4 regions of the Shinella sp. OV683 genome follow, and region 2 is predicted to be linked to each of the others. Evidence: predicted binding sites of a transcription regulator. Region 2 holds the regulator's gene; each other region holds the start of a gene.
The links. Region 2 encodes LexA, which represses DNA repair genes until DNA is damaged. Its sites were predicted from a motif close to TGTTCNNNNTGTGTTCNG; they were not measured.
Positions count from the first base shown of each region.

Region 1: ACXHRN_RS08590 (ATP-dependent helicase) is a predicted target of LexA. The motif match lies at 1,432-1,449, and genes of this name have one in related genera.
Region 3: uvrA (excinuclease ABC subunit UvrA) is a predicted target of LexA. The motif match lies at 1,801-1,818, and genes of this name have one in related genera.
Region 4: ACXHRN_RS22510 (YifB family Mg chelatase-like AAA ATPase) is a predicted target of LexA. The motif match lies at 1,401-1,418, and genes of this name have one in related genera.

Region 1 covers NZ_CM173543.1:1,798,936-1,802,499, forward strand. Annotated here, with positions in the region: gene ACXHRN_RS08580 (glucose/quinate/shikimate family membrane-bound PQQ-dependent dehydrogenase) at 1-824, opposite strand, end outside; gene ACXHRN_RS08585 (hypothetical protein) at 1,136-1,366, shown strand; gene ACXHRN_RS08590 (ATP-dependent helicase) at 1,472-3,544, shown strand.
Region 2 covers NZ_CM173543.1:2,586,931-2,590,494, forward strand. Annotated here, with positions in the region: gene ACXHRN_RS12345 (helix-turn-helix domain-containing protein) at 1-435, shown strand, start outside; gene lexA (transcriptional repressor LexA) at 781-1,503, shown strand; gene gmd (GDP-mannose 4,6-dehydratase) at 1,796-2,869, shown strand; gene fcl (GDP-L-fucose synthase) at 2,873-3,564, shown strand, end outside.
Region 3 covers NZ_CM173543.1:2,244,836-2,248,399, reverse strand. Annotated here, with positions in the region: gene ACXHRN_RS10715 (homocysteine S-methyltransferase family protein) at 136-1,089, shown strand; gene ACXHRN_RS10710 (single-stranded DNA-binding protein) at 1,155-1,673, opposite strand; gene uvrA (excinuclease ABC subunit UvrA) at 1,981-3,564, shown strand, end outside.
Region 4 covers NZ_CM173543.1:4,661,245-4,664,808, forward strand. Annotated here, with positions in the region: gene ACXHRN_RS22500 (tellurite resistance TerB family protein) at 1-181, opposite strand, end outside; gene gshB (glutathione synthase) at 354-1,301, shown strand; gene ACXHRN_RS22510 (YifB family Mg chelatase-like AAA ATPase) at 1,500-3,032, shown strand; gene ACXHRN_RS22515 (VOC family protein) at 3,043-3,441, opposite strand; gene cysK (cysteine synthase A) at 3,546-3,564, opposite strand, start outside.

The DNA of each region.
Region 1 (3,564 bases), 790 kb from region 2:
GCTGCCGCGTCCGCATAGTAAGAGACGCCGCGGCAGGTCTGGTGCTGACGGTTCGGGTTGAGGCCGACCTTAGGATCATACTTCCATTTCTGCTTGCCGGTCGTCGCATCGAGCGCGATCGCCCAACTGTGGGGCGTGCAGAGATAGAGCGTGTTGCCAACCTTGAGCGGGGTCACCTGATAGGTCGTTTCCCCGATATCGTCCGGGCCCTTGACGTCACCCGTCTGGTATTGCCAGACCTGCGCGAGGTCCTTGACGTTTTCCGTGGTGATCTGGTCGAGCGGCGAATATCGTTGCCCGAGCAGCGTGCGGCCATAGTGATGCCATTCGCCCGGCGGCACGTTGCTTGCGACGTCGGCGGCGTTGGCGGCCGGCGCATCGGGCAGCGTCCCCGCCATGTCATGCGGATGCTGGAATATCGAGAAGATGGCGATGCAAAGCGCAATCAGCGTGGGCAGGCCAAGCGGCCAAAGGGGCGCCCTGGCTCCGGCTTCGCGCTGAAACCTGCGACCAAGCCGGCGTCGGACCCACGGCGTCAGCAGCCACAGACCGAACAGCACGATGATACCGCCGCGCGGGCCGAGCTGCCACCAGTCGAAACCGATTTCCCAGACCGCCCAGCCCAACGAGCCCAGGACGAACAGGCCATAGACCCAGAGCGTTTCGCGCCGCCTGAAAAGCAATAGCAGGGCCGAGAGGATGAAGACGACACCGGCGATGAAATAGAAATAGCTGCCGCCGAGCGACACGAGTTCGGCTCCACCGACCAGCAGCGATGCACCGATCGCTGCCGATATCAGGGCCGTCACGATGATAAGGATCATGAGAATTTCCCCTGTTGGACGGGCATTGCCGCATCCGGCTTGAAAAATGGTTCGTGAATCCTGCGATGACGCAGTCGTGGTTTACCCCGAGTGGCGACAAGTCGAGTTGCGACCAGCGGTTTGATGCGTGCAACCTACACCCTCGCAATCAGAAAAGTAATTGCGAAAACAACGCGGCAAGATCGCTTTGGTTCCAAGAGACGACACAGCGTAATGCGTCGTCATTCTCGCGTATGGATGGAACCTAGATGCGGTGAGTACCGTTTTGATGACGCGGGGGTACGACTGAGGGAGCGCCTTGGAGGTACCGAATGCGCAAGCTATTGATGATCATGCTTCTCTGGACATCGAGTGCGTCCGCCTCCGTCCAGCCCGCAGAAGCTGAAAGCCCCGCCATCCATCCAGCCAGCATGCCGGAGCAACCCGTCGAAGGCGTGTGTTCAAACGGCAACGAGGCCAGGCCCCTGCTGCTGTTCGTGCGCTCCGACGACGGTCGCTTGCATCTTGTCGGGATCGTCAGGGTGATACGGCCGGACTGCTGATATCAGGTTGCACCACGTTTGCACGGCAATTGCTGCCGGCTTTCCAAGTCGCAGCGAATCCCGTACGTTCATATTCTGTTCCGGGGACTGCGGATTTGGAGTGGCATGGCGGCGGCCTATCTTGAAAAGCTGAATGATGCGCAACGGCGTGCTGTCGAGCACGGCTGTGGAGACGTCAGGGGTGAGGCCGTGGCCGGTCCGCTGCTCATCATTGCCGGTGCCGGTTCGGGCAAGACCAATACGCTCGCCCATAAGGTCGCCCATCTCATCGTCAATGGCGCCGATCCGCGCCGCATCCTGCTGATGACCTTTTCGCGGCGTGCCGCATCAGAAATGGCCCGGCGTGTCGAGCGGATTTGCACCAAGGTGTTGGGCACAGGTGGCGGAGCGATCACCGATGCACTGGCCTGGAGCGGCACGTTTCACGGTGTGGGCGCGCGGATGCTGCGCGACTACGCCTACGAGATCGGCCTCAACCCGGACTTCACCATCCATGACCGCGAGGACAGCGCCGATCTCCTCAATCTGGTTCGCCATGAGCTCGGCTTTTCCAAGATGGAGAGCCGCTTTCCCACCAAGGCGACGTGCCTCTCGATCTATTCCCGGGTCGTCAATTCGGAACAGCCGCTGGAATATGTGCTGAAAACAGCCTTTCCCTGGTGCCAGAACTGGCAAGCGCAATTGCGCGAACTGTTTGCCGGCTATGTCGACGCCAAGCAGGCGCAAAACGTGCTCGACTACGACGACCTGCTACTCTATTGGGCGCAGGCCGCGAGCGAGAAGGCAATCGCCGAGGAGATGGCGACGCGCTTCGACTACATCCTCGTCGATGAGTATCAGGACACCAACCGTCTGCAGAGCTCGATCTTGAGCGCCCTCAAGCCCGATGGGCGCGGCCTGACAGTGGTCGGAGACGATGCGCAGTCGATCTATTCCTTTCGTGCGGCCACGGTGCGCAACATCCTCGATTTTCCCGGCATATTCGAGCCACGCGCCGATATTATCACGCTCGATCGCAACTACCGTTCGACGGCGCCGATCCTGGCTGCCGCCAATGGCGTTATCGAGCTGGCGCGCGAGCGCTTCACCAAGAACCTCTGGACCGATCGCGAAGCCAGCGAGCGTCCCCGACTGGTGACTGTGCGCGATGAAGGCGAGCAGGGACGATTCATCGTCGAGACGGTGCTCGAAAACCGCGAGCGCGGCGAGACGCTCAAGCAACAGGCGGTGCTGTTCCGTGCCTCGCATCACAGCGCAGCACTCGAAATCGAGCTCACGCGCCGCAACATTCCGTTCGTGAAATTCGGCGGACTGAAGTTCCTCGACAGTGCCCATGTCAAGGATCTGCTCGCCATCCTGCGGTTTGCCCAGAACCCGCGCGACAAGGTGGCCGGTTTCCGGCTGATGCAGCTTTTACCCGGCATCGGGCCGCAGACCGCCGCAAAGGTCCTCGATACGATGCTGGTGGCGCCCAATCCGCTGATGGAGCTCGCCGAAATGGCGGTGCCGCCCAAGGCCAGCGAGCATTGGAATACGCTGGTCGACCTGCTCGAAGGCCTGCATAGGCGGAGCGCCGGCTGGCCGCAGGAGATCGAGCAGGCACGGCTGTGGTACGAGCCGCATCTCGACCGCATCCACGAGGATGCCGACATGCGCAAGGCTGACCTTTTGCAGCTTGAGCAGATCGCCTCGGGCTATCAGAGCCGCGAACGCTTCCTGACTGAGCTGACGCTTGATCCGCCGGACGCGACCAGCGACCAGCCCGGTGTGCCGCTGCTTGATGAAGACTATCTGATCCTTTCGACTATCCATTCGGCCAAGGGGCAGGAGTGGAAATCGGTGTTCGTGCTCAATTGCGTTGACGGTTGTATTCCATCCGACCTGGCGGTCGGCAGCACCGATGAGATCGAGGAAGAGCGGCGGCTGCTCTATGTCGCCATGACCCGGGCCAAGGACAATCTTTCGCTGATCATTCCGCAGCGCTTTTATACTCATGGGCAGAACCCGCAGGGTGACCGGCATGTCTATGCGTCGCGGACCCGTTTCATCCCGGCAACATTGCTGCAATTCTTCGAGGTCGGCGCCTGGCCGAAGGTGTCTGCGAACGATGCCGAACGGCGCGAGGCGCGTCAGATCAAGGTCGATGTCGGCGCCCGGATGCGAGGCATGTGGCGGTAGCTTAGCTGCACAAAGGGAAG
Region 2 (3,564 bases):
CAGACGGATGAAGAACTGGCTTCACGAATTGGCTATTCTAAACAGGCAATCGCGAACTGGCGGCGACGTGGCGCTGTGCCAAACAAGGCTCGGACAAAGATCGCACAACTGGCCGGCCCCGAATTTGCGGCCGACGAGTGGGAACAGCTCGGTCATGTGCAACGCGAGAAAGCGATCTTATATGCGTGCCTCTCAAGAATCTTTGCCCGCCTGGCTTCGACCTACGCACAGCCATTGGCACCACACGACTTTGCCAAGTTGGGTATACAATTCAATGATCTTGAAGAAGGGCTACTTTCCCATATTAGAGACGAAGCGTCGCACGGAGCTTCCGAGGCCGAGATAATCCAGCGACTTTGGGGAGGGCTCGATGACGACAAGCTAATTGAAGTGGCGTGGTTTTTCATCGACGTCGGTAAGGCGCTTAGAAGCTAGGTTTACCAATAGGTTTACCAATCACTGACGTTTACAATTTATTCCGGCACTGGGTTGTCCAATAAACGAAATGGAATCAAACACTTCATCGCTATGCTGGAATGGAAAAATTGAGGTTGGCAAATGCCGCGATTGGCAACCCTATTTTTTGCCGGAAAACCCTTTAAAATCAGACGTCGCTAGGGATTTTCATTCCAGAATAGCTCTGACAGCCATTCCCAAATAGCTTTCGCGCCTCCAACACAACGCCCCATCATCATTAACCTTATCTAAAGCCCTTGCAGAACATAAATGGAACAGATAGTGTTTGTTCCAGATTTGTTTCGCGATTCTGAGAGGGCTGCGATGCTAACGAGAAAGCAACAAGAGCTACTCCTGTTCATCCACGAACGGATGAAGGAGTCCGGCGTGCCGCCTTCCTTCGACGAAATGAAGGATGCGCTCGACCTCGCCTCGAAGTCCGGTATTCACCGGCTTATCACCGCGCTCGAGGAGCGCGGCTTCATCCGCCGCCTCCCAAATAGGGCGCGCGCGTTGGAAGTCATCAAGCTGCCGGAAGCCTATTCGGCGAGCATCAAGCCGCAACAGCGCGGCTTCTCCCCAAGCGTCATCGAAGGTTCGCTCGGCAAGCCGCAGGCGGCGCCGGTCGCTGCCAAGCCGCCCGCCAATGACGATCGCTCCGACTCGGTGTCCATTCCCGTCATGGGGCGGATCGCCGCCGGCGTGCCGATCTCGGCGATCCAGAACAACACCCATGACATCGCGGTTCCCGCTGGCATGATCGGCGGCGGTGAGCATTACGCGCTCGAGGTCAAGGGCGACTCGATGATCGAGGCCGGCATTCTCGACGGCGACACGGTGATCATCAAGAACGGCTCCAGTGCCAGCCCCGGCGACATCGTCGTGGCGCTCGTCGACGACGAGGAAGCAACGCTCAAGCGCTTCCGTCGCAAGGGCGCATCGATCGCGCTCGAGGCCGCCAACCCGGCTTACGAGACCCGTATCTTCGGGCCCGATCGCGTCAAGATCCAGGGCAAGCTTGTCGGCCTGATCCGCCGCTATCACTAAGCAGTGACGCGCGTCCCTCGCCGTCCATTACGCGGCGGCGAGAGTAATATTGCGCATTTACCTTTGCACGCTGCAGCGATTGCGAAATTTCCCCGTCTCGGATAAGGAAATTCGCATGGGGCTTTTCAATTTTTCAGAAGATTATTGCGGATCATGGCGAAAGCATTTGTACTTTCGCCTGTGTGGCTGCGGTTTCCTTGAGATTTGACATTTTACCGCCTGATTCCGCACTTAGCGCGGTAGGCGGTATGGATGGCTTGCCCAATCCAATTGCGTGTGACAGGAGACTCTATTGAGCAAAAACAATAAGAAAGTAGCGCTGGTTACCGGCATCACCGGTCAGGATGGGGCCTATCTCGCAGAATTGCTGCTGAGCAAGGGCTATATCGTCCATGGCATCAAGCGCCGCTCCTCCTCGTTCAACACGAGCCGCATCGAAAACATCTACCAGGACCCGCATGAAGAGGACCAGCGTTTCATCCTCCATTACGGCGACATGACGGATTCCACCAACCTGATCCGCATCGTTCAGGAAGCGCAGCCCGACGAGATCTACAATCTTGCCGCCCAGAGCCATGTGCGCGTCTCGTTCGAGACGCCGGAATACACTGCCAATGCCGACGGCATCGGCACGTTGCGCCTGCTGGAAGCCATCCGAATCCTGAAGCTAGAGAAGAAGACCCGTTTCTACCAGGCCTCGACGTCGGAGCTTTATGGCCTGGTGCAGGAAGTGCCGCAGAAGGAAACGACGCCGTTTTATCCGCGCTCGCCCTATGCAGCCGCCAAGCTCTACTCCTACTGGATCACGGTCAACTACCGCGAAGCCTATGGCCTGCATGCCTCCAACGGCATTCTCTTCAACCATGAGAGCCCACTGCGCGGCGAGACTTTCGTGACCCGCAAGATCACCCGTGCTGCCGCTGCCATTCGTCTCGGCAAGCAGGAAAAGCTCTATGTCGGCAACATCGATGCCAAGCGCGACTGGGGCCATGCCCGCGAATATGTCCGCGGCATGTGGATGATGCTGCAGCAGGACAAGCCCGACGACTATGTGCTGGCGACCGGCGAAACCACCGAGGTCCGCCAGTTCATCACCTGGGCGTTTGAAGATGTCGGCATCAATCTGGAATGGCGCGGCGAAGGCGTCGACGAAAAGGGCTACGACATCTTGTCCGGCAAGATCGTGGTCGAGATCGACCCGCGCTATTTCCGTCCGACTGAAGTCGAGCTGTTGATCGGTGATCCGACCAAGGCCCATACTAAGCTCGGCTGGAGCCATGACACGTCCGTGCGCGATCTTTGCCGCGAGATGGTCAATGAAGACCTCAAGGTCATGCAGACCGCCACCGTGATGAAAGAAGCCTGATCGATGTATTCGCTTTCCGGCAAGAAGGTCTGGGTCGCAGGTCATCGCGGCATGGTCGGTTCGGCAATCATCCGCAGGCTCGCAGGCGAAGGCTGCGAGGTCGTCACGGCCTCGCGTGCCGACGCCGACCTGCGCGATCAGGCAGCAACGCTGGGCTGGATCGAAAAGACCAAGCCGGACGCGGTGTTTCTGGCTGCCGCCAAGGTCGGCGGCATTCTCGCCAATGACAGCTATCCCGCCGATTTTCTCTATGACAACCTGATGATCGAGGCCAACATCATCCACGGCGCCCACAAGGCGGGCGTCGAGAAGCTGATGTTCCTCGGCTCGTCTTGCATCTACCCGAAATTTGCACCGCAGCCGATTACCGAGGATGCGTTGCTGACCGGCACGCTGGAGCCGACCAACGAATGGTATGCGATCGCCAAGATCGCCGGCATCAAGCTGGCCGACGCCTATCGCAAGCAGCATGGCGACGACTATATCTCCGGCATGCCGACCAACCTTTATGGGCCTGGCGACAATTTCGACCTCAATTCCAGCCACGTCATGCCGGCGCTGATCCGCAAGGCGCACGAGGCAAAGCTCGCCAAGGCACCCTCGATCACCATCTGGGGAACCGGAACGCCGCGGCGCGAGTTCCTGCATGTAGATGACTGCGCCGATGCATGCGTGCATCTGATGAAGACGCATTC
Region 3 (3,564 bases), 340 kb from region 2:
CAGGGCTCCGGGAATTTCCCTGCAGCTTTGTTGCTCGAAAGAGTCTATGATCGCCCGGTTTTCTGAGAAGATGTCATATCTCGATGCAGCTGCATAAAGCAGCCGGACGCTCTGTTGCAATATCGGAGGCATCCCATGGCAAAATATCGACACGACCTTCCGCAGCTGAAGGGCGGCGACTTTCTTACCGACGGCGGAATGGAAACGACGTTTATCTTCCACCGCGGCATGGATCTGCCCCATTTCGCATCATTTCCGCTGGTCGACAACGAAGACGGGCGCGCCGAAATCATCCGCTATTTCGAGCCCTACGTGGATGCTGCCCGAGATCGCGGGGTCGGCTTCATCCTGGATGCACCGACATGGCGGGCCAACCCGGATTGGGGTCTAAAGCTCGGCTATGACCTCGAGGCACTGGTCGCCCTCAACATCCGCTCCATGGATTTCCTCGACAGCTTGCGGCAACGTTGGGAGACTGCCGATACGCCTGTCGTGCTGGAAGGCGTCATCGGTCCGCGCGGCGACGGCTATAAGGCGGGCAATATGGATCCGCACGAAGCGGAAGACTACCATTCGCTGCAGATTGGCGCCTTTGCCAAATCAGCAGCCGACCTGGTCGCGGCCTTCACCATGAATACGACGGGAGAGCCTATCGGCATAGCCCGCGCCGCCAAGGCAAACAGCATGCCTTGCGCTATTTCGTTCACGGTCGAGACCGATGGCAAGCTGGTGAATGGTACGACGTTGCGCGAAGCGATCGAGCGCACGGACGACGCCACCGGCGGCTCGCCAATCTACTACATGGTCAACTGCGCCCATCCCACGCATTTCGACCAGGCGCTCAAAAACGGCGAGGACTGGGTAAGGCGGATCGTGGGCATTCGCGCCAATTCATCGACCAAAAGCCATCAGGAACTCGACGAATCCACCGAACTCGATATCGGCGATCCCACCGATCTTGCCCGGCGCTATCATGCTCTGCGCAAAGACTATCCCGATATGCGCATTCTTGGCGGTTGCTGCGGGACCGACCATCGGCACATCACCGCGATTTGCGAAGCATGCGCACCAAAGCGTCTCGCCGCATAAACGCAAAGGAGCAGCTCCGGGCAAACCCGGCGCCGCTCCCGATATTTCCATTGCTCAACAAGCGATCAGAACGGAATGTCGTCGTCCATGTCACGCGAGAAGGACGGCGCATTCTGCGGTGCGCGGGCTGCCGGCTGCGAACGGGCCGGCTGGCTCGAGCGGTTGTCGCTGCCGCCGTATCCGGAATCCATATTGTCGTCGTAACCGCCCTGAACGCGGCCGCCGCCTTCACCGCGACCATCGAGCATGGTCAGCGTCGAGTTGAAGCCCTGCAGCACGATTTCAGTGGAGTAGCGCTCGGCGCCGCTCTGGTCCTGCCATTTGCGGGTCTGCAGCGCGCCCTCGATATAGAGCTTGGCGCCCTTCTTGACATATTGCTCGACGACCTTGCACAGGCCCTCGTTGAAGACCACGACAGTGTGCCATTCGGTCTTCTCGCGGCGCTCGCCGGAATTCTTGTCGCGCCACTGTTCCGAGGTGGCGATGCGAAGGTTGGCGATCGGCCGGCCGTCCTGCGTACGCCTGATTTCCGGGTCGGCACCAACATTGCCAATCAGAATAACCTTGTTTACACTGCCCGCCATACCAATATCCTGTTCTCGAAAAGGGACGGTCAACGCCCCGGAGCCATAGTCTCGCCGACTTTACTCGTTTGGTGCGACTATTACGCCCCCGCGGCCGCTGCAATCCACAGATTTCGGGACTTCCATTCGTTCCGTTTTTGTTCTATCCAATCTCGCAAACGATGTCAATCGAGTCGTGACGCTGTGGAAAACCGGAATTTGTGGGAGGCCCCTGACAACCAATGTCAGCATGTCCCGTTATAAGAACCAGATGCCCGTCATAAGAACCAGATGCCCGTCATAAGAACTAGACCATGAAGCAGGCAAGATGAGCGAACTCAAGACCATTTCCATCCGCGGCGCGCGCGAGCACAACCTCAAGGGCATCGACCTCGACCTGCCCCGCAACAGCCTGATCGTCATGACCGGCCTGTCGGGTTCGGGCAAGTCGTCACTTGCCTTCGATACGATCTATGCCGAAGGCCAGCGCCGCTATGTCGAAAGCCTGTCGGCCTATGCGCGGCAGTTCCTGGAAATGATGCAGAAGCCGGATGTCGACCAGATCGACGGCCTGTCACCGGCCATCTCGATCGAGCAGAAGACGACGTCGCGCAATCCGCGTTCGACGGTCGGCACGGTCACCGAAATCTATGACTATATGCGCCTGCTGTTTGCCCGCGTCGGGGTGCCCTATTCGCCTGCGACCGGCCTGCCGATCGAGAGCCAGACCGTCAGCCAGATGGTCGACCGCATCCTCGCCTTCGAGGAAGGTACGCGGCTCTATATCCTCGCGCCGCTGGTTCGCGGCCGCAAGGGCGAGTACAAGAAGGAACTCGCCGAGCTGATGAAGAAGGGTTTTCAGCGCGTCAAGATCGACGGCCAGTTCTACGAGATCGCCGAAGCCCCGGTGCTCGACAAGAAATACAAGCACGATATCGATGTCGTGGTCGACCGCATCGTCGTACGCCCCGATATGGCCAGCCGGCTGGCTGACAGTCTTGAGACCTGCCTGACGCTCGCCGACGGCCTGGCGATCGCCGAGTATGCCGACCGACCGCTGCCGCCGGAAGACACAGCTGAAGGCGGCTCGGCCAACAAATCCGCCAACGAAACCCACGAACGGGTGATGTTCTCGGAAAAATTCGCCTGCCCGGTCTCCGGTTTCACCATTACCGAAATCGAGCCGCGCCTGTTCTCGTTCAACAATCCGTTCGGCGCCTGCCCGTCCTGCGACGGCCTCGGCACCCAGCAGAAGATCGACGCCGACCTGATCGTGCCCGAGCAGCAGCGGACACTGCGCGACGGTGCGATTGCTCCCTGGGCCAAGTCGGTCTCCCCCTATTATAACCAGACGCTGGAAGCACTCGGCAAGGCCTATGGTTTCAAGCTTTCCGCCCGCTGGAACGAGCTGACGGAAGAGGCGCAGGACGCCATTCTCAATGGCACGGGAAGCAAGGAAATCACTTTCCACTACGCCGATGGCGCACGCTCCTACCAGACGACCAAGACCTTCGAGGGCATCATTCCCAACCTCGAGCGGCGCTGGAAGGAAACCGATTCCGCCTGGTCGCGCGAGGACATCGAGCGCTTCATGAGCCAGGCGCCCTGCCCCGTCTGCAATGGCTTCCGCCTGAAGCCCGAAGCGCTGGCCGTCAAGATCGACAAGCTGCATATCGGCCAGGTCTCGCAAATGTCGATCCGTGTCGCCAACACCTGGTTCAACGAACTGCCTGCACATCTCACCAGCAAGCAGAACGAGATTGCCGTTCGCATCCTCAAGGAGATCCGCGACAGGCTGAAATTCCTCAACGATGTCGGCCTCGAATATCTGACGCTGGCGCGCAATTCCGGCACGTTGTCGGGCGGCGAAAGCCAGCGCATCCGGCTGGCCTCGCAGATCGGCTCGGGCCTC
Region 4 (3,564 bases), 2.1 Mb from region 2:
TCGCCTGGATATCGCGAGCCGTGGTAATGATCTCTTCCGGATCAAAACCCTGGAACACCGGCAGGAAGCGGACAAGCCGTCCGATACGCTGCAGCTCCGTATCCGGCATATGGCCGTCGGCTGCGGCAACCATCACCATCACATAGATAAGAGCCGCCTGTGCCGTGACTTTCTTTGCCATCCGGATATGTCCTCACCAGAGATTGTTTCGCCTGAGTTAGAGCGACAGGACTGATAAATCAAGCCGGAGCCGAGATTTCTCGATCCGCATCGCCAGCAAAGAGTTCCGGGCTTGCCACGATGCGGAAGCCGTCCTACATCATGCGGACTTTGAGCCAACAGGAGCGCTAGGAATGGCTGGGATCAAGAACGTCGCCGTGCAGATGGATCATGTGAAATCCATCAACATTTCAGGCGATTCGACCTTTGCCATGAGCCTGGAGGCGCAACAGCGCGGCTATAACCTTTTTCACTACACGCCCGATCGGCTGTCGATGCGCGACGGCAAGGTCTACGCCTCCGTCGAACCGATGACACTGCGTGACACCAAGGGCGACCACTTTACGCTCGGTGAGCCGGAACGCATAGACCTGCAGTCCATGGACGTCATCCTGCTTCGCCAGGACCCGCCCTTCCACATGGGCTACATCACCTCGACGCATCTGCTCGAACGGCTGCATCCGAAGACGCTGGTGGTCAACGACCCCGCCTGGGTGCGCAATTCGCCGGAAAAGATCTTCGTCACCGAATTTGCCGACCTGATGCCGAAGACGCTGATCACCCGCGACGTCTCGGAGATCGCCCGCTTCCGAGCCGAAATGGGCGATATCATCCTCAAGCCGCTCTACGGCAATGGCGGCGCCGGCGTCTTTCATTCGTCGCGCGACGACCGCAACTTCTCCTCGCTGCTGGAAATGTTCGGCGAGATGTTCGTCGAACCTTTCATAGCCCAGGAATATCTGCCTGACGTGCGCAGGGGCGACAAGCGCATCATCCTCATCGACGGCGAGCCGGTCGGAGCGATCAATCGCGTGCCATCCGAAACCGATTCCCGCTCCAACATGCATGTCGGCGGTCGCGCCGAGCACACTGAGCTGACGGCCCGCGAAAAGGAAATCTGCGCCCGCATCGGGCCGGCGCTACGCGAGCGCGGCTTCATCCTCGTCGGCATCGATGTGATCGGCGACTACATGACCGAAATCAACGTGACGTCGCCGACCGGCATCCGCGAAGTGCGGAAATTCGGCGGCGCCGACATCGCTGCACTGTTCTGGGATGCCGTCGAGAAGAAGCGCGCCTGAGGCGCTGCCCGGAGCGTTCCCGGTCCGATCAGCTTTGTTCTATCGACCACAACCAAGCGCAACCAGATTACACTTTTGCGGCGATTTTCGTTCGTTAATTGTTCTTGTTTTATTCCTATTTCCATGCTTAGTTAACAACCGTACAGCGCCAGAAACGAGTGTTTCAATGAAAAGGCGCAGGGCTTCGGGGGCGTGGGCATGGTGGCGCGGGTCGGCACGGTTGCATTCCAGGGCATAGATGGGTTGCCCGTCGATGTGCAGGTGATGATTGCGCCTGGGAAAGTCGGCATGCAGATCGTCGGGCTTCCGGACAAGGCCGTTGCGGAAAGCCGCGAGCGGGTGCAGGCCGCCTTGCATGCCTCCGGGTTGGCACTGCCGCCCAAAAAAGTTACCGTCAATCTTGCGCCTGCTGATTTGCCCAAGGAAGGCAGTCACTTCGACCTGCCGATCGCGCTTGCGCTGATGGCAGCACTGGGCGCCATTCCGGCCGACACCTTGCAGGAATTCCTGGTTATCGGCGAGCTCAATCTCGATGGCACCATCGCGGCCGTTTCCGGCGCCCTGCCGGCTGCAATCGCCGCCAATGCAATGGGAAAGGGGCTGATCTGCCCGCATGACAGCGGGCCGGAGGCGGCCTGGGCCGGCGCCGACATCGATATTCTGGCGCCACGTAGCCTGATCGGGCTCGCCAACCATTTCCGTGGCACGCAGGTGTTGTTGCGTCCGGAGCCGGCGATACGACAGAACCCGGCAAACCTGCCCGATCTCGTCGACATCCGCGGTCAGGAAAGCGCCAAGCGGGCGCTGGAAGTGGCCGCGGCGGGCGGCCATAACCTGCTGATGATCGGGCCGCCTGGATCCGGAAAATCGATGCTGGCGCAGCGGCTGCCGTCCATCCTGCCGCCGCTATCGGCGGCCGAACTGCTCGAAGTGTCGATGATCCATTCGATCGCCGGCCAGCTTTCGGGCGGCAAATTGTCGGATCGGCGACCGTTCCGCGCGCCGCACCATTCGGCGACCATGGCGGCGATGATCGGCGGTGGCTTGCGCGCCAAGCCGGGCGAAGCATCGCTCTCGCACAAGGGCATCCTGTTTCTCGACGAGCTGCCGGAGTTCAATCCACAGACGCTGGATGCGCTTCGCCAGCCCCTGGAAACCGGCGAGTGCATCATCGCACGCGCCAATCACCACGTGACCTATCCCGCTGACATCCAGTTGATCGCCGCCATGAATCCATGCCGTTGCGGGATGGCCGGCGAGCCAGGCCACTCCTGTGCACGGGGTCCGCGTTGCGCGAGCGACTATCAGGGGCGGATTTCCGGGCCACTGCTCGATCGCATCGATATCCGCATCGACGTGCCGTCGGTCTCGGCATCCGACCTGATACGGCCGATGGCGGCCGAAAAAAGCGGGGTCGTGGCGGCCCGCGTGGCGCGAGCGCGTGAACTACAACGCGACCGCTTCATTGCGGCCGGGCTTCCCGGCATTACCTGCAACGCCCGTTGCTCGACCGCATTGATCGAGAAGATCGCCGAGGCCGATGCCGGCGGCCTGCAATTGCTGCGCGATGCTGCGGAAAGGATGAAGTTTTCGGCGCGCGGCTATCATCGTATCTTGAAGGTGGCCCGGACGCTGGCCGATCTCGATGGTGTGGGAACGGTTGGGCGCATCCATCTGGCGGAGGCAATCTCCTACCGCATTGCCGGCGACCGGTTGATGACTGCGGCGTGAGGCAGCGCGACTAATCGGCGGAATTGTAGACTGCTTCGAGATGATGGCCGTCCGGGTCGACGACGAAGGCAGCATAGTAGTTCGGGCCATAATCCGGGCGAGGACCGGGGCCACCATTGTCGGCGCCGCCATGCGCCAGCGCCGCGCTGTGAAAGCCCGCAACAGCCAGTCGGCTCGGGGCCGCAAGCGCGAGATGAAAGCCAAGACCCGGCGGCCGACCGCTGTCCGGCCGATGTTTGATCGCCAGTTTATCGCCGCCGCCCGGAACGCCGTAACCTATCGCCTGGTCTGGCTCTCCAGGGCGGATATCTTCCCAGACGCGGACGTATCCGAGAGGAGCAAGAGCAGCGTCGTAGAACCTTCCGGATTGCTCGATGTCCGCGACGCCAAATGAGACATGATGAAGCATGAATTCCGGTCTCCGTTATTCGCCGAACTGTCGAGCAGCTCAAGAAAAAGGCCGGCAATGACCCCGGCCTTTTGGATGAGATGTGGAGCGCGCCTAGAATTCGCTCAGCTGCCCAGGCCTTCA